DNA from 2 places in the Paenibacillus oryziterrae genome. Region 2 is predicted to be linked to the other one. Evidence: predicted binding sites of a transcription regulator. Region 2 holds the regulator's gene; the other holds the start of a gene.
What was found. The regulator CtsR, encoded in region 2, represses protease genes until heat stress. The targets are predictions, from matches to a motif close to ATGGTCAATAAAGGTCAAACA.
Positions count from the first base shown of each region.

Region 1: clpP (ATP-dependent Clp endopeptidase proteolytic subunit ClpP) is a predicted target of CtsR. The motif match lies at 3,744-3,764, and genes of this name have one in related genera.

Region 1 covers NZ_JBGJZO010000002.1:446,489-457,473, reverse strand. Annotated here, with positions in the region: gene ACAN55_RS04380 (SIMPL domain-containing protein) at 94-849, shown strand; gene ACAN55_RS04375 (PdaC/SigV domain-containing protein) at 1,133-2,212, shown strand; gene ACAN55_RS04370 (GDSL-type esterase/lipase family protein) at 2,336-2,974, shown strand; gene clpP (ATP-dependent Clp endopeptidase proteolytic subunit ClpP) at 3,059-3,655, opposite strand; tRNA gene ACAN55_RS04360 (tRNA-Arg) at 3,923-3,997, opposite strand; gene ACAN55_RS04355 (sugar-binding transcriptional regulator) at 4,297-5,358, shown strand; gene gap (type I glyceraldehyde-3-phosphate dehydrogenase) at 5,466-6,476, shown strand; gene ACAN55_RS04345 (phosphoglycerate kinase) at 6,648-7,829, shown strand; gene tpiA (triose-phosphate isomerase) at 7,854-8,606, shown strand; gene gpmI (2,3-bisphosphoglycerate-independent phosphoglycerate mutase) at 8,609-10,153, shown strand; gene eno (phosphopyruvate hydratase) at 10,216-10,985, shown strand, end outside.
Region 2 covers NZ_JBGJZO010000024.1:698-11,682, forward strand. Annotated here, with positions in the region: gene ACAN55_RS19615 (GNAT family N-acetyltransferase) at 142-1,311, shown strand; gene ACAN55_RS19620 (CtsR family transcriptional regulator) at 1,635-2,096, shown strand; gene mcsA (protein-arginine kinase activator protein McsA) at 2,127-2,651, shown strand; gene mcsB (protein-arginine kinase McsB) at 2,677-3,741, shown strand; gene clpC (ATP-dependent protease ATP-binding subunit ClpC) at 3,775-6,240, shown strand; gene radA (DNA repair protein RadA) at 6,539-7,906, shown strand; gene disA (DNA integrity scanning diadenylate cyclase DisA) at 7,921-8,997, shown strand; gene pssA (CDP-diacylglycerol--serine O-phosphatidyltransferase) at 9,060-9,791, shown strand; gene ACAN55_RS19655 (nucleoside triphosphate pyrophosphohydrolase family protein) at 9,898-10,293, opposite strand; gene ACAN55_RS19660 (PIN/TRAM domain-containing protein) at 10,507-10,985, shown strand, end outside.

The DNA.
Region 1 (10,985 bases), on a different contig from region 2:
TTGTGGATTGGCCCACGTAACGATGCAACATTTCCCAAATCGCAGCGTCTAGAGGGTACAAACATTTACAAGAATCGAAAGGGGATGGCAAACGTGAAGAAATGGATGAAATCAGTGGGTTCAGTATTGCTTGCGGGAAGCTTGTTGATGGGAGGGATGGCTCTGAGTGGTGCATTTCAAGGACCGGAAAAAGCTTTTGCCGAGGATGTACAGAGAAACATTGTAAGCGTAGTCGGTAAAGGTGAACTTTCGATTAAGCCGGACATCGTCTACCTGTCGATCGGTGTGGATACATCGGCAGCTACGGCTCAGGAAGCGCAAAAGAACAATGCAGCGAAAATCTCGAAGATCACCTCGGTGCTGAAGACCACTTGGGGTATTGCAGACAAGGATATCCAAAGCGTTCAATTCTATGTACAGCCTAACTATTCCTACAGTGAAAAAGAAGGCCAAAAGGTTAACGGCTACAATGCCCACCATACACTTCAGGTTGCTTACCGCAGTCTCGATAAAGTAGGCGCACTCCTTGATGCTGTTTCAGGAGCAGGCGCGAACAACATCGGCAATGCGAGCTTTGCAGTAGAAGATACTTCTGCCTTTGAAGCTCAAGTGATTGAGAAAGCAATGGCTAACGCAGATGTTAAAGCATCAGCAATCGCTAAAGCAGCAAAACGCAGTCTGGGTGTGGTCATCAGTGTCAGCCAAAATGACAGTAGCGTAAATCCGGTGTATTTCAATCAAAACATGAAGCTTGAGGCTGCTGCAGCTGATTCGGCTGCCGGTACTTCCGTTCAACCGGGAGAAGTGAAGATTACAACACAGCTCAGCGTAATGTATGAACTGAAATAGGTTACCCGGAGGATTTCCGGTATAACAGTGAGGGAGGATATCGCCGCTAAGCGGAGGATGCCTCCCTTATTTTTTAACTTAGGCAGCGAATGTGTGAAATCTCTCAGTTTGTTTAAAGAAAGGTAACAAGAGCTTTAACAATCATGGGCAAATACTAAGAAAATGTAAGGGGAGTTGTAACACTCCGTTCGAAGCTACTCTTTATAATGGAAGCTGTGGGCTAACCTTATGACAAATATCGAGCCAGTGAAAAGGAGAAGAAGATATGCAGGAGTGGAGAAGCGTGAGAAAATGGGGCATCAGCGTTATGGCAGCCGGAGTATTGTTTAGCGGAGGCCTCTGGGGAGCGGATCAAGCAGCAGCGGGAGCTTCGCCCGTACAGGTGAAGGCAAGCGTCAGCTCACTTGTGGTGCTGAAAAGAAATGGTGTGGTCACAGAGCAACAGGGAATCTTCAGGGATGGAAAAGTGTGGGTTCCGGTAAGCTTTATGCGGGATACGCTTCGCATGCCGGTTTCTTTTAATAAAGCAGAGAATACCTACACCATCGGTACAGGAAACAAAGAGACCAGGCTTATGGTATCGGAATATGGCGTCGCCATCTTTGTAAACAATTATTATATCTCGGAATATGAAGGGAAGATGCTAAGTAATAAGCTCTATGTTCCATTTGATCTGCTGAGTGATTATTTAGGTTATCAGGGAGACTGGAGTGCTTCCACTGGACGCCTGAATGTGTTGAATAGAGCACAGAATCCCATCACCATATCAACGGAAAGTTATGAGAAAGAGATGACTGGTGTGACTATGAAGCTGGAGTATCCGCAGGTAAGCGGGCTTGCGAATGCGGATGCACAGAAGGCAATTAACAATACGCTGAAGCAGACCATTACCAGCTATGCCGCCGGGGCGGAGCAGGAAATCGCCAATAGAACAGAGGAAGACCGTCCGTATGAGTTCGTAGGCAATTATATCGTTACTTACAATCAGAATGGTGTGCTAAGTCTGATCACAAGCCAATACGGTTATACTGGAGGCGCACACGGGATGACATACCGTAATGCTTTTACCTTCTCCTTGAAAGACGGAAAACGCCTGCTGCTCGGTGATCTGTTTGGAAAGAATCCGGATTACAAAAAGATGCTGAACGCGAGGCTGAACAAGGAGCTAAAAGCGGAAGGCGGATATCTGGGAGGGTTCACCGGACTTGCGACCGAGAAATACTTCTATCTAAAGGACGGCAAGGCCGTTCTCTTCTTCCAATTATATGAATATACGGCGTATGCTCAGGGCTTCCCTGAATATACTTTCACCTTTAAAGAGCTTCTGCCGGATGGAAGCAGTCCATTCACGAGTCTAAAATAAGCTTAAGCTCAGAAGGGTATACAATATTTCCGCTAATGTCCAGGGACATCTTCCGGTGTCCAGGTTCCTCCTCCGCTCATATGCTGAAGAAAGCAGCCAGCTCATGAGGGAGGAGGGAGAGCAGTGGGCTATCAATATACAGCGATCGGAGATTCCTTAACGACCGGGTTCGGAGCGCTTCCCGGAAACGGATTTGTGCCGGTATACCGGAGGATGGCAGAAAGCAGGCTGAGGACTCCCATAAGTTTAGTGAATCTAGGTATCAACGGACTAACTTCGGCGGAGCTTTCACAGCGCGTACGCAGGAATGATATGTTTCGAGGGGCGTTAAAAGAGGCGGAGCTCATCACCATCTCAATCGGCGGCAATGATCTGATCCATGCGGCGAGGTCGGCTTCAAGGCAGCCTCAGAATACATCAAGAATATTGGGTGAGGCGCTGCAGGAATGCAGGCATAATTTCTCAGTAATCATGGGCACAGTCAGCGGATTAAAGTCAGGCTCGCGTGAGCCTTATATCGTTCGGATTGTCGGATTGTATAATCCGTTCCCTGAGTTTCGTGAGGCAACGAATTGGGTCCAGCAGTTTAACCGTTATGCTTCGCAATACAATAGCGGAACGACCGGCTTCGCCGGGATCTATAGTTCCTTTGCCGGACATGAAAGAACACTGCTGTCACTGGATCATCTTCACCCCAATGGCCGCGGGTATCAGGTAATAGCCAATCAGCTTAACGCACTTGGATATGGCCGGCTCTACTGACCGTATGCACATAACAAAGAACCCGTACTTCACTAGTGTGAAGTACGGGTTCTTTTATGCTCAAGAGCTTTCTAAGTATAGTGCTTATACGCCAACAGCAATGGGTCTTTCGATCACTTTGTCGACAATTCCATAGTCCGCAGCTTCGGCAGCAGTCATGAAGTAATCGCGGTCGGTATCTTTTTCGATACGTTCCATCGGCTGACCGGTCCGCTCAGAGAGGATGCGGTTCAGCTTGTCGCGAAGCTTCAGAATGCGACGTGCGCGGATTTCAATATCAGTAGCTTGGCCTTGGGCTCCGCCCAGTGGCTGGTGGATCATAATTTCACTGTTAGGCAGCGCGAACCGTTTGCCTTTAGCCCCAGCGTTCAGCAGGAATGCACCCATGCTTGCCGCCATGCCCACACAGATCGTGGATACATCCGGTTTGATATATTGCATTGTATCGAAAATAGCCATACCTGCGGTAATCGAACCGCCCGGACTGTTGATGTACAGATGGATGTCCTTATCCGGTTCTTCGGCAGCCAGAAACAGCATCTGCGCGATAATGGAATTGGCTACCACGTCATTAACCTCTGTACCAAGGAAAATGATGCGGTCCTTCAGCAGGCGGGAATAGATGTCATAAGCTCGCTCACCGCGGTTGCTCTGTTCTACGACCATAGGAATGTAACTCACGTGGAAAACCTCCTTGAAAATGGGCTGGTGGAATGTCTTTCATTGTTACTCTTACCGTAATAACCACATGATAAACAAATTCAAACAAAAAGTCAAAGAAAGTCAAACTTATTATAAAAAAAGTCTGTTTTCTGAAATTTGGGGTCTGTTCCTGCTTTTGTATACAACAAAAATGACCCATAATGAAGGTCACTTATTAAAAGTTTCCATCTTATGGGTCAATGAGTATCTTTTGGTTAAATATAGTACGGGCTAATTATAAAATTATGGCGCGCCCGCCAAGAATCGAACTTGGATCTCAGGCTTCGGAGGCCTACGTCATATCCATTGGACCACGGGCGCAACAAAAATTATTATAATACAAATAGGAAGCAAAAGCAATCTTTATCTACCATCCTTCACAGGTACAGCAAGATAGAGGGAATATTTGATTTGCGCCCGTCTTATAAAAAAGCGCTTCATTTGGCCATTTAAGACCATCTATGCATAAGAAGAAAAGCAGTTGTTAATTCTACTCTCGGAAGACTTGCGTTTAGGGCAATATTTGGGTAGAATATGGGTGGGACTTAAAAAGTTAACCCGGGACATTTTAAGGCCATAAACAAGGGGATAGAGAAAGACGAAGTTGCAGGAGTGAAAGCATGCGTAACTTATTGGAAATACAAAAGCAGCTTCTGCCTGATCTCATGGAAACCCTTAAGAGACGGTATACGATTCTTCATCAGATCATGCTGTCCGATATTATTGGGCGCAGAACGCTAGCCAATTCTTTGGATATGACAGAGCGTACATTGCGTGCCGAGACAGACCTTCTGAAATCGCAGGGGCTTATCGAGATCGAAAGTGTAGGCATGCGCATCAGCGATGCGGGCCGAAGCTTGCTGGACCTGCTAGAGCCAGTCGCCAAGAGCCTGTTCGGTCTGGACGATCTGGAGGAGAAAATTCGTGCCAAATACGGTCTTAGCAAAGTAATAATTGTGCCAGGCGATTGTGAAACATCACCATTCACCAAGCGTGAGCTTGGGCGGGCAGGTGCAAAAGCGCTGCTTAGTGTATTACGGTGCAATGATACAGTTGCTGTTACCGGTGGTTCAACCTTGGCCGAGATGGCCGATCAGCTAACACCACCCATATCCCTTTCCTGCAAGGATGCCTGGTTCGTACCGGCACGCGGAGGACTGGGAGAAAGCATGGAGATCCAAGCCAATACCATTGTATCCACAATGGCTAAACGGATTGGAGCGCAATATCGGCTGCTGCATGTTCCTGATTTGCTCGGGGAGAATGCTTACCAGTCGCTTACTGAGGATACGAATACAAGAGAAATTGTGCAGATTATCCGGCGCTCACGCATTATTGTGCATGGCATCGGGGATGCTCTGGAAATGACCCGCCGCCGCAAGCTGGACGAGGCAACCGTTGCTGAGATTCAGGCAGAAGGTGCCGTAGCCGAATCGTTCGGATATTACTTCAACGAGAATGGCGAGGTTGTCCACACCATGCTAACGATGGGACTGCGTCTGGAGGACATTGTCCGGACAGAGGTTGTCATTGGAATAGCAGGGGGCAAGCGCAAGGCAAAAGCCATTCATGCGATGCTTCGCTTCGGCCAGGAGGATATTTTGGTCACGGATGAGGCAGCCGCAGTAGAAATTGGCAGGGAAATTGATGAACAAGCACATTTAATCCTTCGTCTTCCATAATGTGGGGGGCATAATTTTCCAACATGCATTATACTTAACCTTGTTGTCTTGACAGGCTTAACATCCTGTCTTGAATAAATAAAACGAAATCTAGGAGGAACTATTCAATGAGTGTAAAAGTTGGTATTAACGGTTTTGGACGTATTGGACGCCTTGCATTCCGCCGTATTCAAAATGTAGAAGGTATCGAAGTGGTAGCTATCAATGACTTGACAGACGCTAAGATGCTTGCTCATTTGTTGAAATATGATACAACTCAAGGAACTTTTAACGGTGATGTTGAAGTTCATGACGGTTTCTTCAAAGTAAACGGTAAAGACGTTAAGGTTCTTGCGAACCGCAACCCTGAAGAATTGCCTTGGGGCGAGCTTGGCGTTGACATCGTTCTGGAGTGCACAGGCTTCTTCACAACTAAAGAAGCAGCTGAAAAACACCTTAAAGGTGGAGCTAAGAAAGTTGTTATCTCTGCACCAGCTACAGGCGACATGAAAACCGTTGTTTACAACGTTAACCATGACATCCTTGATGGTACTGAAACTGTAATCTCCGGTGCTTCTTGCACAACGAACTGCCTGGCTCCTATGGCAAAAGTTCTTCAAGACAACTATGGCGTTGTAGAAGGTTTGATGACTACAATTCACGCTTACACTGGCGACCAAAACACTTTGGATGCTCCACACGCTAAAGGTGACTTCAGACGTGCTCGTGCAGCAGCAGAGAACATTATCCCTAACACTACCGGTGCTGCAAAAGCAATCGGCCTGGTTATCCCTGAACTTAAAGGTAAATTGGACGGTGCAGCTCAACGTGTTCCAGTAGCAACTGGTTCCCTGACTGAATTGGTAACTGTTCTTGAAAAAACCGTAACTGTTGAAGAAATCAATGCAGCTATGAAAGCAGCTTCTGATTCCGAAACTTATGGTTACACTGAAGATGAAATCGTATCTTCCGACATCAAAGGAATCACTTTCGGTTCCCTGTTTGATGCTACACAAACTAAAGTATTGACTGTTGGCGACAAACAACTGGTTAAAACTGTTGCTTGGTATGACAATGAAATGTCCTACACTGCACAATTGATCCGTACTTTGGAACACTTTGCAAAAATCGCTAAGTAATATTGTTTTTATATAAGTCCAGCTTAAGAGCGGAAACAGAATTCCATTGTTTCCGCTCTTTCTGAGAATATTAAGCAAAGTATAAGGATACTTCATACTTTGCTTATATTTCTTGAGAATTATATGCCTTAAATGCGGGATTGTATAAATTTGTGTGTGGAGGAAACAAACATGAACAAGAAAAGTGTCCATGATGTAGAAGTTAAAGGTAAACGCGTATTTGTACGCGTAGATTTCAACGTGCCAGTAGAAGACGGTAAAATCACGGATGATACACGTATCCGCGAGACCCTTCCTACTATTAAATACCTGATCGAGAACGGTGCAAAGGTCATTCTGGCCAGCCATATGGGCCGCCCAAACGGTCAATTTGTAGATTCCCTGCGTTTGACAGGTGCAGCAGCACGTCTGTCCGAGCTTCTCGGCAAACCGGTTGCTAAGGCTGACGAAGCTGTTGGCGAAGCTGTTAAAGCACAAATCGCTGAGCTTGGTGAAGGCGATGTACTCGTACTTGAGAACGTTCGCTTCTACCCAGGTGAAGAAAAGAACGATCCTGAATTGGCTAAGCAGTTCGCTGAACTGGCTGACCTGTTCGTGAATGACGCATTCGGCGCGGCTCACCGTGCGCATGCTTCTACAGAAGGTATCGCTCATTATCTGCCGGCAGTATCCGGTCTTTTGATGGAGAAAGAATTGTCTGTTCTTGGTAAAGCACTTGCTCAACCAGAACGTCCTTTCACTGCTATCATTGGCGGTTCCAAGGTAAAAGACAAGATCGATGTTATTAATAACCTGCTGACTTTGGCTGACAATGTATTGATTGGTGGCGGACTTGCTTTCACGTTCTCCAAAGCTCAAGGTCACGAAATCGGAAACTCCCTTGTTGATAACGACAAAATCGATACAGCTCTTGGCTTTATTGAGAAAGCAAAAGCACTAGGCAAAAACTTCCTGCTTCCTGTGGATGCAGTAGTTGCTGATAAATTCGGTGCAGATGCCAATACCAAAGTTGTTGACATCAACGAAATCCCTGAAGGCTGGATGGGTCTGGATATCGGACCGAAAACTGCAGCAATGTATGCTGACGTTATCAAAGAATCCAAGCTGGTTGTTTGGAACGGACCTATGGGTGTGTTCGAAATCGACATCTTCGCTGAAGGTACAATTGCTGTAGCTAAAGCGTGTGCAACTACTGAAGGTTACACCATTATCGGCGGTGGTGATTCTGCAGCTGCTGCAGAGAAATTCAACCTGGCTGACCAAATGGATCACATCTCCACTGGTGGCGGCGCATCTCTTGAGTTCATGGAAGGCAAGGCACTTCCAGGCGTAGAAGCACTGAACGACAAGTAAGACGAGAAGGAGGCATTCCAAGATATGAGAACACCTATTATCGCAGGCAACTGGAAAATGTTCAAAACCGTTCCGGAAGCCGAAAGCTTTGTTGCTGAAATCAAAGGCAAAGCAGAAGTAGATGGCGTAGAAACAGTAATCTGCGCACCATTCACCAACCTGCCAGCTTTGGTAGCAGCAGTTAAAGGCACCAGCATTAAAGTTGGTGCACAAAACCTGCACTTCGAAGATAACGGCGCCTACACTGGCGAGATCAGCGGTGTAATGCTGAAAGATCTCGGCGTAGATTATGTTATCATCGGCCACTCCGAGCGCCGTGCCTATTTCGGTGAAACGGACGAAATCGTTAACAAAAAGATGCATGCGGCATTCCGCCACGGCATCACTCCAATTGTCTGCGTAGGCGAGAAGCTTGAAGAGCGTGAAGCTGACCAGACTAAAGACGTATGCAAAGTTCAAACTGAAGCGGCATTTGCCGGCCTTAGTGCAGAACAAGCAGCACAAGTGGTTATCGCTTATGAGCCTATCTGGGCCATCGGCACAGGCAAATCTTCCACTTCCGAAGATGCCAACGAAGTTATTGCTTACATCCGTACCCTTGTAAAAGGTCTGTACGATGAAGCAACTGCTGAAGTGGTACGTATTCAATACGGCGGCAGCGTGAAGCCTGAGAACGTAACTGAGTATATGGGACAAAGCGACATCGACGGCGCTCTTGTCGGCGGTGCCAGCTTGCAGCCTGCTTCCTTCGTTTCACTAGTTGAGGGGGCGAAGTAAGGATGTCAGCACCAAGACCCGTTGCTTTGATCATTATGGATGGGTTCGGTTTGCGCAATACGGCTGAAGGCAACGCGGTTGCTCAAGCCAATAAACCGAACTACGACCGTTACCTGAAAGAATATCCGAACACCACGCTTACCGCTTGCGGTGAAGCTGTGGGACTGCCGGAAGGACAAATGGGGAACTCCGAAGTCGGACACCTTAACATCGGCGCAGGCCGGATCGTATACCAGGATCTGACCCGTATCGACAAGTCCATCCGCGACGGAGAATTCTTCGAGAACGAAACATTGGTTGCGGCGGTAAGAAGCGCTAAAACCACTGGCAAGAAACTTCACTTGTACGCGCTTGTATCTGATGGTGGCGTACATAGCCACATTCAGCACTTGTTCGCAATGCTGGATCTTGCTAAAAAAGAAGACATGCATGAAGTTTATGTTCATGCTTTCATGGATGGACGCGACGTAGCTCCTGACAGTGGACAGAAGTTCATTCAGGATCTGCAAGCGAAGATCGAGGAAGTTGGCGTAGGCGCCATTGCTACTGTCTCCGGACGTTATTATGCAATGGACCGCGACAAACGCTGGGAACGTGTAGAGAAAGCTTACCGCGCAATGGTATATGGCGAAGGCCCTAAATATACAAATGCACTGGAAGCAATCACTGCATCCTACCAGAATTCCGTATATGACGAATTCGTTGAACCAAGCGTTATTGTAGACAGCGAAGGCAAACCGTTGGCAGCAGTAGAAAGCGGCGATTCCGTCGTATTCCTCAACTTCCGCCCGGACCGCGCCATTCAGCTGTCACAAGTATTTACGAACCAAGATTTCCGCGGCTTCGACCGTGGTGCTTTGTTCCCGCAGAACCTGCACTTCGTATGCCTGACCACATTCAGCGAAACGGTACAAGGCTTCGTAGCCTACTCGCCGAAGAACCTGGATAATACCTTGGGTGAAGTGCTTGTACAGAATAACAAGAAGCAGCTGCGTATCGCGGAGACTGAAAAGTATCCTCACGTTACCTTCTTCTTCAGCGGTGGACGCGATGAGGAGCTTCCGGGTGAAACCCGTATCCTGATCAACTCTCCGAAAGTGGCAACCTATGATCTGCAACCTGAGATGAGCGCTTACGAAGTGGCAGCGGCCTGCGTAGCGGAGATCGAAGCAGACAGACAAGATGCCATTATCCTTAACTTTGCGAACCCTGATATGGTTGGACACTCCGGTATGCTGGAGCCAACAATCAAGGCTGTAGAAGTTACGGATGAATGTGTTGGCAAGGTAGTGGATGCCGTTGTTGCTAAAGGCGGCGTAGCGATCATTATCGCCGACCACGGTAATGCGGACATGGTATTTGACGAAGAAGGCCGTCCGTTTACGGCTCACACGACAAATCCGGTTCCTTTCATCTTGACATCCAACGATGTAGTATTGCGCGAATCCGGTATTCTTGCTGATGTAGCGCCAACCATTCTGGATCTGATGGGACTTCCGCAACCAGCGGAAATGACCGGACAATCCATGATTGCCAGCCGTAAATAAGCTGAATTCCGTTTTGCTAATTGTTTTACCAAAAAACCAATGTTAAAAGGAGATTAACTTACATGACTATTATTTCTGATGTGTATGCACGCGAAGTCCTTGACTCCCGCGGTAACCCTACGGTAGAGGTTGACGTTTATCTGGAATCCGGCGCTAAAGGCCGCGCTATCGTTCCTTCCGGCGCTTCCACTGGCGCTCATGAAGCTGTTGAGCTTCGTGATGGCGACAAATCCCGTTACATGGGTAAAGGCGTTCTGAAAGCTGTTGAGAACGTAAATGAAGTTATCGCTCCAGAAGTAATCGGTATGGACGCTCTTGACCAAGTGGGCATCGACAAACTGATGATCGCTTTGGACGGAACTCATAACAAAGGCAAACTGGGCGCTAATGCAATCCTGGCTGTATCCATGGCCGTAGCTCGTGCAGCTGCAGCAGCTCTGGATATTCCTTTGTACGTATACCTGGGCGGATTCAACGCTAAAGCTCTTCCAGTACCAATGATGAACATCATCAACGGTGGCGAGCATGCTGACAACAACATCGACGTTCAAGAATTCATGGTTCTGCCTGTAGGCGCTCCAAGCTTCAAAGAAGCTCTTCGCATCGGCGCAGAAATCTTCCACAACTTGAAATCCGTTCTTAGCTCCAAAGGCTTGAACACAGCTGTAGGTGACGAAGGTGGTTTCGCACCGAACCTTGGTTCGAATGAAGAAGCTATCACTACAATCATCGAAGCTATCGAAAAAGCAGGTTACAAACCAGGTGTTGACGTATTCCTGGGTATGGACGTTGCTTCTACTGAGTTCTACAAAGACGGTAAATACACACTTGC
Region 2 (10,985 bases):
TACGACTTAAATGATATTGTGGCGAAGATGCCTGTTGATAACATTTCGAGCTGATAGTCTACATAGAAATAAGCCATTACTTGCGTATTGACTACAGCATCCATACAATTAGGAATAAATAAGGCTGTTAGGAGGTTTATCATGGAGATAAGGCGACTGAAGGTCACGGAATTTGAAGAAAGTATGACGCTGTCCGAATATGCATTCCAATATAGAGTCTCCGGCGCAGACCGGGAACAGGCGCTAAGCCGGTTCAAACCTGAACGGGTATGGGGTGTTTTTGATGAGGGAGAATTAGCAGCGAAGCTGACCTTGCTTCCACTTCGTGTGTACATACAGGGGAACTCCGTCTCTATGGGAGGAATCGCGGGAGTAGCAACGTGGCCTGAGAACCGTAGACAGGGCCATGTCACCAAGTTGCTAAGTCATGCGCTGCAGACAATGAATGAGTCCGGCCAGCTGCTCTCTTTCCTGCATCCCTTTTCGATTCCTTTTTACCGGAAATATGGCTGGGAGATTTATTGTGAATACAAAAAATATACGATTCCAGTGGCTAAACTTCCGCTGAAGAAAGAAGTCTCAGGTACTGTTAAGCGGAATGTAAACGATATTGAAATTCTAAACAGTCTATATGCGGAATTTGCAGCCCAATATAACGGAACGCTTGAGCGTACCCGGGAATGGTGGGAACGTTCAGTGCTGGATGAAGAAGGTCTTCATGCGGTCTATTATTCAATAACTGGAGAACCGGAGGGGTATGCGCTGTATCGGATCGACAAAAAAGAACTAGTCATTGATGAGTTTGTGTTCCGGAATGAGCAGGCCCGTCAGGGACTATGGAGTTTCTTTTGCAATCATGATTCAATGGTTACAGGAGTAGCACTTAAGATGGTCCCTTCAGATGATATCCTTCCCTATTTACTGCCTGATCCGCGTATTCCTCAAGAGAACTACCCGTATTTCATGGCACGAATTGTGAATGTGAAAGCGTTTGTTGAGGCGTTTATTTTTGTCAGAGGCGTTTCGGGTAAGATCAACTTGGAAATTAAAGACGATCATGCACCATGGAATTCCGGATTGTGGGAATGCACAATAAATGAAGAAGGCCGTGCTTCTTTGATACAGATGCAGCCTTCTCAGATAACTGCGGATATAAATTGTGATATCGGGTCGCTAACCGTGCTTCTAATGGGATATAAGCGCCCTGAAGAGTTGTATCGCTACGGTAAACTTAGTGGTACCCCTTCAGCCGCCGAATGGCTTGAAAGAGCCGTTCCACGCGCAAATACGGCTTTGCTGGATTTCTTTTAAGGATTATTGAGGGTTCTTTTCGTTTATGCGGGAAGAACTCTTTATTTTACCTTTTATAGCGGAGTGGAAAGGGAGTAAGTTTTGGATACAATAAGTATTAGATTGAAAAAAAAATTGCAGGCTCTTGGAATTAACAAAAAATATGTTATAATATGAAAAAAGTCAAAGAAAGTCAAAGTCAACGCAAGCTGTAATTGAACGGTCAACATCTGTACCCACTGCTTTAGGATTACAAGTATGTTAAGTATTTGGATGTGGTCACACTAAGCGGAACAGGTGTCTAACCGGTGCAATTTCAAGCTTACAACACTGGAGGATGAGTGATGCGTAATATCTCTGATATTATCGAACAATATCTGAAGAATATTTTGCATGAAAGTCCTGAAGGTATGGTGGAAATTCAGCGCAATGATCTGGCGGACCAGTTCTCCTGTGTACCTTCTCAGATCAATTATGTGATCAGCACGCGCTTCACTTTGGAAAAGGGCTATTTAGTGCAAAGTAAACGTGGTGGCGGAGGTTATATCCGGATTCAACGCTTTGAACTGCCTCAGAATGTGGCACTGCATGCACATCTCAATCACACGATTGGTAGTGAAATTGATCAAAGTACAGCTGAGGGGCTAATTTATCAGTTGGAAGAGGCTTGTTTTCTCAGTGATCGGGAGGCATGTATGCTGAGGGCTGCAGTTTCCCGGGATTGCCTGACCCTGAAGCTTCCATATCGGGATGAGATCCGTGCGAATCTTATGAAGGCGATGATCATATCTTTACTCGGCAAATAATTGCCCATGACAAGGGAGGGACTCCGCACTATGCTTTGTCAGGAATGCGGTGTGAAACAGGCAACACTCCATTTCACCAAAATTGTGAATGGGGAGAAGACAGAATTTCATATTTGTGAGAGCTGTGCCCGAGAAAAGGGTGAGTTGATTCCTGGAACAGCAGGAGGTTTTTCCATACACAGCTTGTTGTCAGGTCTGCTGGATCTCGAAGGACCGGGCAAGGAGAAATCAGCGGCTTCCAGAACAGTTCAGACTCAAACCTGCGAGGATTGCGGCATGACCTACTCACAATTCAGTAAGCTTGGGCGTTTTGGCTGCAGTTCTTGTTATAAATATTTCAACAATGGCCTGGATCCTCTTTTCAAGCGGGTACATGGCAGCACTCTGCATGTTGGGAAAATTCCTAAACGTGTCGGAGCGCAAATTGCATATAAACGCCAGATTGACGAAATGAAGCAGGAGCTAGGTATCAGCATTCTGCAGGAAGAGTTCGAAAAAGCTGCAGAGCTGCGGGATCAAATACGCCGACTTGAAAAAGAAATGACACAAGAGTAAAGTCTTTGATACAGGGGGACACGTCATGCCAAATCTTCGGTTTACCGAACAAGCACTCAGTGAATGGATGCGCAGCGGTGGCAGTCATTCGGAGATTGTCATCAGCAGCCGTGTTCGGATCGCCCGTAATTTACAACACATTCCTTTTCCATTGATCGCTTCTGTGAAGCAGTCAGAGGAGGTACTGGAGCAGCTCGCTCCTGTATTTAAGGGGGAAGAGGCGACGGAATACGGAACATTTCAATTATTAAGGCTGGATGAATTGGATGAACTGGATAAAAAAGTACTGGTAGAGAAACATCTCATCAGTCCGAGTCTGGTCAATGATTCCAAAGGCGGAGCCGTAATCCTGAATGAAGATGAATCCGTCAGCATTATGATTAACGAAGAAGATCATTTGCGAATACAATGTTTATTCCCCGGTTTTCAGGTACAGTCGGCATGGGAACGTGCCACAGCCATCGACGATATTTTTGAAGCAACTGTCAATTATGCCTTTGATGACAGAAGAGGATATCTGACGAGTTGTCCCACCAATGTGGGTACAGGTCTTCGGGCTTCGGTAATGATGCATTTGCCGGCGCTGGTGATGAGCCATCAGATCAATCGGATTTTATCAGCGGTGAATCAGGTGGGCTTAACTGTAAGAGGAATCTACGGCGAAGGCAGCGAGGCGGTCGGAAATATCTTTCAGATCTCCAACCAGATTACGCTGGGGCAGACGGAAGGCGAAATCATTGATAATCTTCAAAGTGTGGTTATGCAGATTATTGAGCATGAACGCCATGCGCGCGAACGGCTCCTTGCCGAGTCCGCACTGCGTATAACGGATCGCGTGATGCGCTCTTATGGTATTTTGTCATATGCGGCCGTATTGGAGCTCAAAGAATCTGCACAACGCCTATCCGATATTCGCCTCGGTGTTGATCTTGGGATTTTGGAGGGGCCTTCCATCTCTGTATTGAATGAATTGAATGTTAAGACACAGCCAGGGTTCTTGCAGAAGATGTTCGGCGATGAAATGAACTCAACCGAAAGAGATATGTACCGGGCGAAGCTGCTTCGGGAAACTTTGGGAACCAAAAATTAATTATAGATAATTATTCATGGAGGTGCAGGAGATATGATGTTTGGGAGATTTACGGAACGCGCACAAAAAGTGCTGGCGCTGGCGCAGGAAGAAGCCGTACGTTTGGGACATAACAATATTGGTACAGAACATATTTTGCTAGGACTGATCCGTGAAGGAGACGGCATTGCCGCCAAAGCTTTGATTGGTCTGGGACTGGGTCTTGAGAAAATACAAGATGAAGTGGAACAGCTCATTGGCCGTGGCCAAGAGCAGCCTACCAATATTGCCTATACTCCTCGCGCCAAAAAAGTCATAGAGCTGTCTATGGACGAAGCCCGTAAGCTCGGTCATACTTACGTCGGTACAGAACATATTCTGCTCGGTCTGATCCGTGAAGGAGAAGGCGTTGCAGCCCGCGTGCTCAATAACCTGGGTATCAGCTTGAATAAGGCTCGCCAACAGGTTCTACAGCTTCTGGGAAGCAATGATTCCGTATCCAGCCACAGCGGTGCGCCGGTTAATGTCAGCACACCAACACTGGATGGTCTGGCAAGAGATTTGACGGCGTATGCCAAAGAAGGCCATCTGGACCCTGTCATTGGTCGCAGCAAAGAAATTGAGCGTGTTATTCAAGTGCTTAGCCGCCGTACCAAGAACAATCCGGTACTGATCGGTGAACCAGGGGTTGGTAAAACAGCCATAGCTGAAGGACTAGCACAAAGAATTATAAACAATGAAATTCCCGAAACCTTACGTGATAAACGCGTTATGACACTTGATATGGGTTCGGTAGTAGCCGGTACCAAATACCGTGGTGAGTTTGAGGATCGCCTCAAGAAGATCATGGATGAGATCCGCCAGGCGGGTAACATCGTTCTCTTCATTGATGAGCTGCATACCTTGATCGGAGCAGGCGGTGCAGAAGGTGCAATTGATGCCTCCAATATCCTTAAACCGGCTCTGGCCCGTGGAGAATTGCAGTGCATCGGGGCAACGACACTCGATGAATACCGTAAATATATTGAGAAGGATGCAGCCTTGGAACGCCGGTTCCAGCCCATCCGTGTGGATCAGCCTTCTCCAGAGGAAGCTATACAAATCCTCTTCGGGCTGCGGGACCGTTACGAAGCTCATCACCGTGTAAAAATTACTGATGATGCCATTGAACAAGCTGTGAAGCTGTCTGACCGCTATATTCCAGATCGTTTCCTGCCAGATAAAGCCATCGACCTTATTGATGAAGCCGGTTCAAAGGTAAGACTGAACTCTTACACCATTCCGCCGAATCTTAAGGAATTGGAAGCACGCCTGGATGATATCCGCAAGGAAAAGGATTCCGCTGTGCAAAGCCAGGAGTTTGAGAAAGCGGCAGCTCTTCGTGATACGGAGCAAAAAATCCGTGAAGAGCTGGACACCACTAAAAACCAGTGGAAAGAAAAACAAGGCCGGACGGATTCCGAAGTTACTCCTGAGGATATCGCGCAGGTAGTAGCCAGCTGGACTGGTATTCCTGTCAGCCAGCTGAAGCAGGAAGAGACCGACCGCCTTCTGAACATGGAAGCCTTGCTGCATGAACGTGTTATCGGGCAGGACGAAGCTGTTAAAGCTGTCAGCCGGGCACTCCGCCGGGCACGTGCCGGTCTGAAGGATCCGAAACGTCCTATGGGCTCTTTCATTTTCCTTGGACCTACGGGTGTCGGTAAGACAGAATTAGCCCGCGCGCTTGCAGAAGCCATGTTTGGAGACGAGAATGCTGTAATCCGCATCGACATGTCCGAGTACATGGAGAAACATTCGACCTCCCGTTTGGTCGGAGCGCCTCCTGGATATGTTGGTTATGAGGAAGGCGGCCAGCTGACCGAGAAGGTCCGCCGCAAACCTTATTCCGTAGTGCTGTTGGATGAAATTGAGAAGGCTCACCCTGAAGTGTTCAATATTCTGCTTCAAGTGCTTGAGGATGGACGCCTTACGGACTCCAAAGGCCGGGTAGTCGATTTCCGTAACACACTGATCATCCTGACATCCAATGTCGGAGCACAGGCTATCCGCAAGAATTCGACACTGGGCTTCACTGCAGTACAGGATGCGGGTGCTGATTACAGCAATATGAAGGGCAAGGTTATGGAAGAACTGAAGAAGAGCTTCCGTCCTGAGTTCCTGAACCGTATTGATGAAATCATTGTCTTCCATTCCCTGGAAGAGAAACATATCGCCGAAATCGTAACCTTGATGTCAGAGGAGCTCCGCAAGCGTCTACGTGAATATGATGTAGATTTTGTGCTTACGGACAAAGCGAAGGCCTTCCTGGCGAAGGAAGGTTATGATCCTGCATTTGGTGCGCGCCCGCTTCGCCGGGCCATCCAAAAGCACATCGAGGACAGACTTTCTGAAGAGCTGCTGAGAGGCAACATTGAGAAGGGCGACACGCTTAATATTGACGAAGTCAATGGTGAGCTTGCCGTGAACAAAGTGGAAGCCGTTGCTTTGGAAAAGGAAGCACTGCCTGAAACGGAATAAGCTGCTAATACCCCAATCCCCTGGTCACATGACCAGGGGATTTTTAGGTGTAAACGAAGGCGATTTTTGGAATTGGAGGAGTGGAAGTCCAAAAACTCACCGTAGTTGCGAACTCGTCAAAATGGTAAAGTCTTAAGTTCAACTTACATATAAGCAAATATATGTTCTCTTTTGAAGACAATAACCTTTCGCTGCAGGTTCATAAATGGTAAACTTTGATTAAGAGAAAATGTCTGAAATTTAAAGTTTGATTTCATACAGCAACGGAATTTGTGGAATAATGTTGTAAGGAGAACCTATGGCTAAAGTAAAAACAAAATTTCAGTGTAACGAGTGCGGGTATGAATCTCCAAAATGGCTTGGGAAATGCCCGGGATGTCAGGCCTGGAATTCCATGGTAGAAGAAACGGAAAGCGTTGTTAAAACCCAAGGAATGAACGCACCTATTTTTCATAGTAAAGAAAAGGCACAATCCATCATAAACATAGAAAGCGACAAGGAACCACGCATTCTGACTGGCATCGGCGAGCTTAACCGAGTGCTCGGTGGAGGTATTGTTCCCGGATCGCTGGTTCTGGTCGGGGGAGACCCCGGGATCGGCAAATCAACACTGTTGCTTCAGACCTCGCATGCATTGACTACTCAAGGCTTGCGGGTGCTTTATATATCGGGGGAAGAATCGGTGCGGCAGACCAAGCTTCGTGCGGATCGCCTCGGAGCCCTGTCAGCAGAACTGTTCGTCTTGTGCGAGACCAATATGGAGAGCATCGAGGAGGCGATTGAGCACATTAACCCGCAGTTTCTGGTTATCGACTCCATCCAGACGGTATATATGCCGGAGGTAACGAGTGCGCCGGGCAGTGTGGCTCAGGTCCGGGAATGTACCACTAGGTTTATGCGCATTGCCAAAGTACGCGGTATTGCGACAGTCTTGGTCGGACATGTCACTAAAGAAGGAGCAATCGCCGGACCCCGGATGCTGGAGCATATGGTCGACTGTGTGCTTTATTTTGAAGGGGAACGACATCATACCTACCGGTTGCTCCGGGCTGTTAAGAACCGTTTTGGTTCAACTAATGAGATCGGAATTTTTGAAATGGGTGAAGTTGGCCTGAATGAAGTAGAGAATCCGTCGGAGCTGTTTCTCTCGGAGCGTCCGCTGGGGGTTGCTGGCTCAACGGTTGTCGCTAGTATAGAAGGAACACGGCCTGTGCTTGTAGAACTGCAGGCGCTTGTGGCTTCTACGCATTTTCCATCACCGCGCCGGATGTGTACGGGTATGGATCATCAGCGGATGGCTTTAATCATTGCTGTGCTTGAGAAACGGATGGGAATGTTTCTGCAGAATCAGGATGCTTATGTCAATGTGGCTGGGGGCGTAAAGCTGGATGAGCCGGCCATTGATCTGGCGGTAGCGATCAGCATTGCTTCCAGCTTTCGGGATATCCCAACCAAACCCTTTGATGTTTTCTTTGGAGAAGTTGGCCTTACCGGAGAGGTGCGCGGAGTCTCGCGTGCGGAAATGCGGGTTAAAGAGGCAGCAAAGCTTGGATTTAAGCGGGTCATCATGCCTGAGAAAAGCCTGAAAGGCTGGAAGCATCCGCAGGATATACAGATTATCGGAATCAGTACTGTTGCAGATGCATTATCGGTCGCGTTAGATTAGGGGGCTCAAAACAAATGAAGGAATACAACCAACTGGACAATATGAATGATCTGCTTAGGTTGGCCGCGCCGGGAACACCCTTCAGGGAAGGTCTAGAGAATGTGCTGCGTGCTAAGACTGGAGCGTTGATTGTTGTCGGATATAGTCCGGAAGTCATGGAAGTAGTCGATGGAGGATTCTCCATTAACTGCGATTTCTCGCCCAACTATTTATATGAACTGGCCAAAATGGACGGGGCCATTATTCTGAGTGAGGATCTGAAAAGAATACTGTATGCCAATACACAGCTGATTCCAGATTCCTCGATTTCATCGATTGAAACGGGAATACGCCATCGGACGGCGGAACGAGTAGCGAAACAAACGGGGAAGCTAGTCGTCTCCATCTCACAGCGCCGGAATATTATCACCCTGTATCAAGGCTCTATCCGCTACGCGCTTAAAGAAATCGGGGCGATCTTGGCAAAAGCCAATCAGGCGATTCAAACCCTGGAGAAGTATAAAGCGGTTCTTACTCAAGGGTTAACCAATTTGTCCGCTTCCGAGTACGAGGGAGCAGTAACGGTACCTGAGGTGGTTGGCGTGATCCAGCGGGTGGAAATGGTACTGCGGATTAAAATGGAAATCAAACGTTATATTAATGAACTGGGGAACGAAGGCCGGCTGATCAGCATGCAAATGGAAGAACTGGTGGGAAATACAGAGGAAGAAGCATGGCTCCTTTACAGAGACTATGCCAGAGAAGAGGAGGAAGACAGAATCCGTGAGATTATCTCCGGACTCAAAAAGACGAGTGATGATGAGCTTATGGATGATAACCATATTGCCCGTCTGCTTGGCTATTCGTCTACATCCATTGAAGCTGAGGAAGCGGTGACTCCGCGTGGTTACCGTCTACTGAACAAAATCCCAAGGCTGCCAAATGTAATTATTCACAATCTGGTCGAGCGTTTCGAAATGCTTCCTAACCTGATGACGGCGAGTATCGCAGAGCTGGATGAAGTGGATGGAATTGGAGAGTTGCGTGCACGCAGCATTCAGGATGGATTAAAACGTCTGCAGAAGCAAGTTCTTATTGACAGACAAATGTAAATAACATACAATCACGTAATGTTGGAGACGTTTAGGCCCAATGAAATTATAGAGGTGACGAAATGATAACAAAATTTATTCCGAGTCTTTTTACCATAGGTAATCTGATGCTTGGAATGTTTGGAATCATGATGGCGTTTGATGGTAAGGTCAGCATGGCCGCTATTATGGTTATTATTGCAATGCTTCTTGACGGGTTGGATGGAAGGGTTGCCCGGGCGCTTAAAGTGGAAAGTGAATTCGGGAAAGAGCTGGATTCATTATCTGATGTGATTTCTTTTGGCGCAGCACCAGCCATTATTATGTATGTAACGAGCCTGCAAGACTTGAACTCAGCACTTGCCTGGTCTGTCACTGCGATTTTCCCTGTATTCGGTGCACTGCGCTTGGCACGTTTCAATGTCCGTCCGGGAATTCCGGGATATTTCATCGGCTTGCCGATACCGGCTGCCGGCGGCGTTCTAGCCACTTTGGCGCTGTTTCATAATGATGTTTCCGCTCCATTTATGATCATAGCTACACTGCTCTTATCTTACTTAATGGTCAGCACGGTTAAATATCCAAATTTTAAAAAGATAGGCTTGCCTAAAAAGGCGGTTGTAGGCGCACCTGTTGTCATCGTTGTAGCAGTTGCGGTTGCGGTTGTTTTTCCTGAGCAGATTGCCAAGCTGATCTTTGTTCTGCTGTCGCTTTATGCGCTTTATGGGTTGAAACAGAATTTCGACAGGCTGACAGCCAGACGCCGTCACCGCCGGAGAAGACGTTCCGAAGAGTTTCATTCGAAGAATGGTTAATCATCACTTTATAACGTAAAAGGCTTTGCTTCCCTTTGTGGGATGCAAAGCCTTTTTTTCGATTTTAGCCGGGGCAGAATGGGATGAGAAGCGGGTACCCTGGATTTTACGATAGATTAAAGAGCCCGAGCGTGGCGCATTTCTGTGATTCCTTCACCACAACCTCGTCCATATTGATCTCAAGCAGATTACACAAAGCGGACATATAGAACAGTTCACGGCCAAGCTCGGAACCAATGACCTCGCGGCAATTCTCGCATAACGTGCCCTGCACATGGGTACCTGCGGATTCCTTTGCCTCTTCAAGCGTATTCCCAGGCTCAAAAACCTGTTTCGAAGCATGAAGTTCGATACAACCGCATTCAGTAACGGCTTTGACGACAGCACGGTTGACGGAAGCGCTGCTCTGTCCATTCTTAGACAGTACATCCAGAAGACTGCGGTGACGGAGCAGCAGTTCGGAAACTTGATCCTGAAAAGCCTGTAAACTCGGTGCGCTCATATCCATTCACCCCTGGGATTATAATTGAGTTCATTATATGCCACTCCACCTCCCCTTTTCAACAGGTAAAGACAGTTCTGGAATCACTTCACCCGATGTTCCGCCTTTTCACTACAGAAAAAATAAGTGTGCTGCGATTATCGTCCTAAAAATTGGAACATACTGGGGAGGAGTAGAGAATTTTGCTTTAAGATAAAGGGAGGTGCGTAAACGATGTGGAAAAAAGGGATCTTGTCTTTTACCGGCTTATGCGGGGGATGGTCCGGCTTTACGTTATACCATAGTGCAATAAAAGGATTCCCCACAGGTATGGGAAGACTGGCGGCAGGTCTGCCGGTGGATGGAAGCATTGTGTTTGCGGTGCTTGGTGCCATTATTTTTTTGTTAGTGGGAACTTTGTGCGCGGAATGGGGAGGGGCAAAGCTTCGGGAGGCTGTCTTGCTGGCATCACGCATACCGATGAATGAATTGGCTGCAGGAGCAGCTGGTCTGACGGGAGGGCTGTTGCTTTCGCTCCTTCTGTACCCGGCTATGATGTGGATGGGAAAAGTAGGACAACTGCTTCAGGTAGCGGCAACCATAGTGTTCGGATATGTGGGGTTGCGTGTCGGTTTGGAGAAGAAGGAAGAACTTGCAGCACTCTGGACGACAGGACGCTGGGGGTCATCACAGGAACCGGAAGGCCGCGGTCT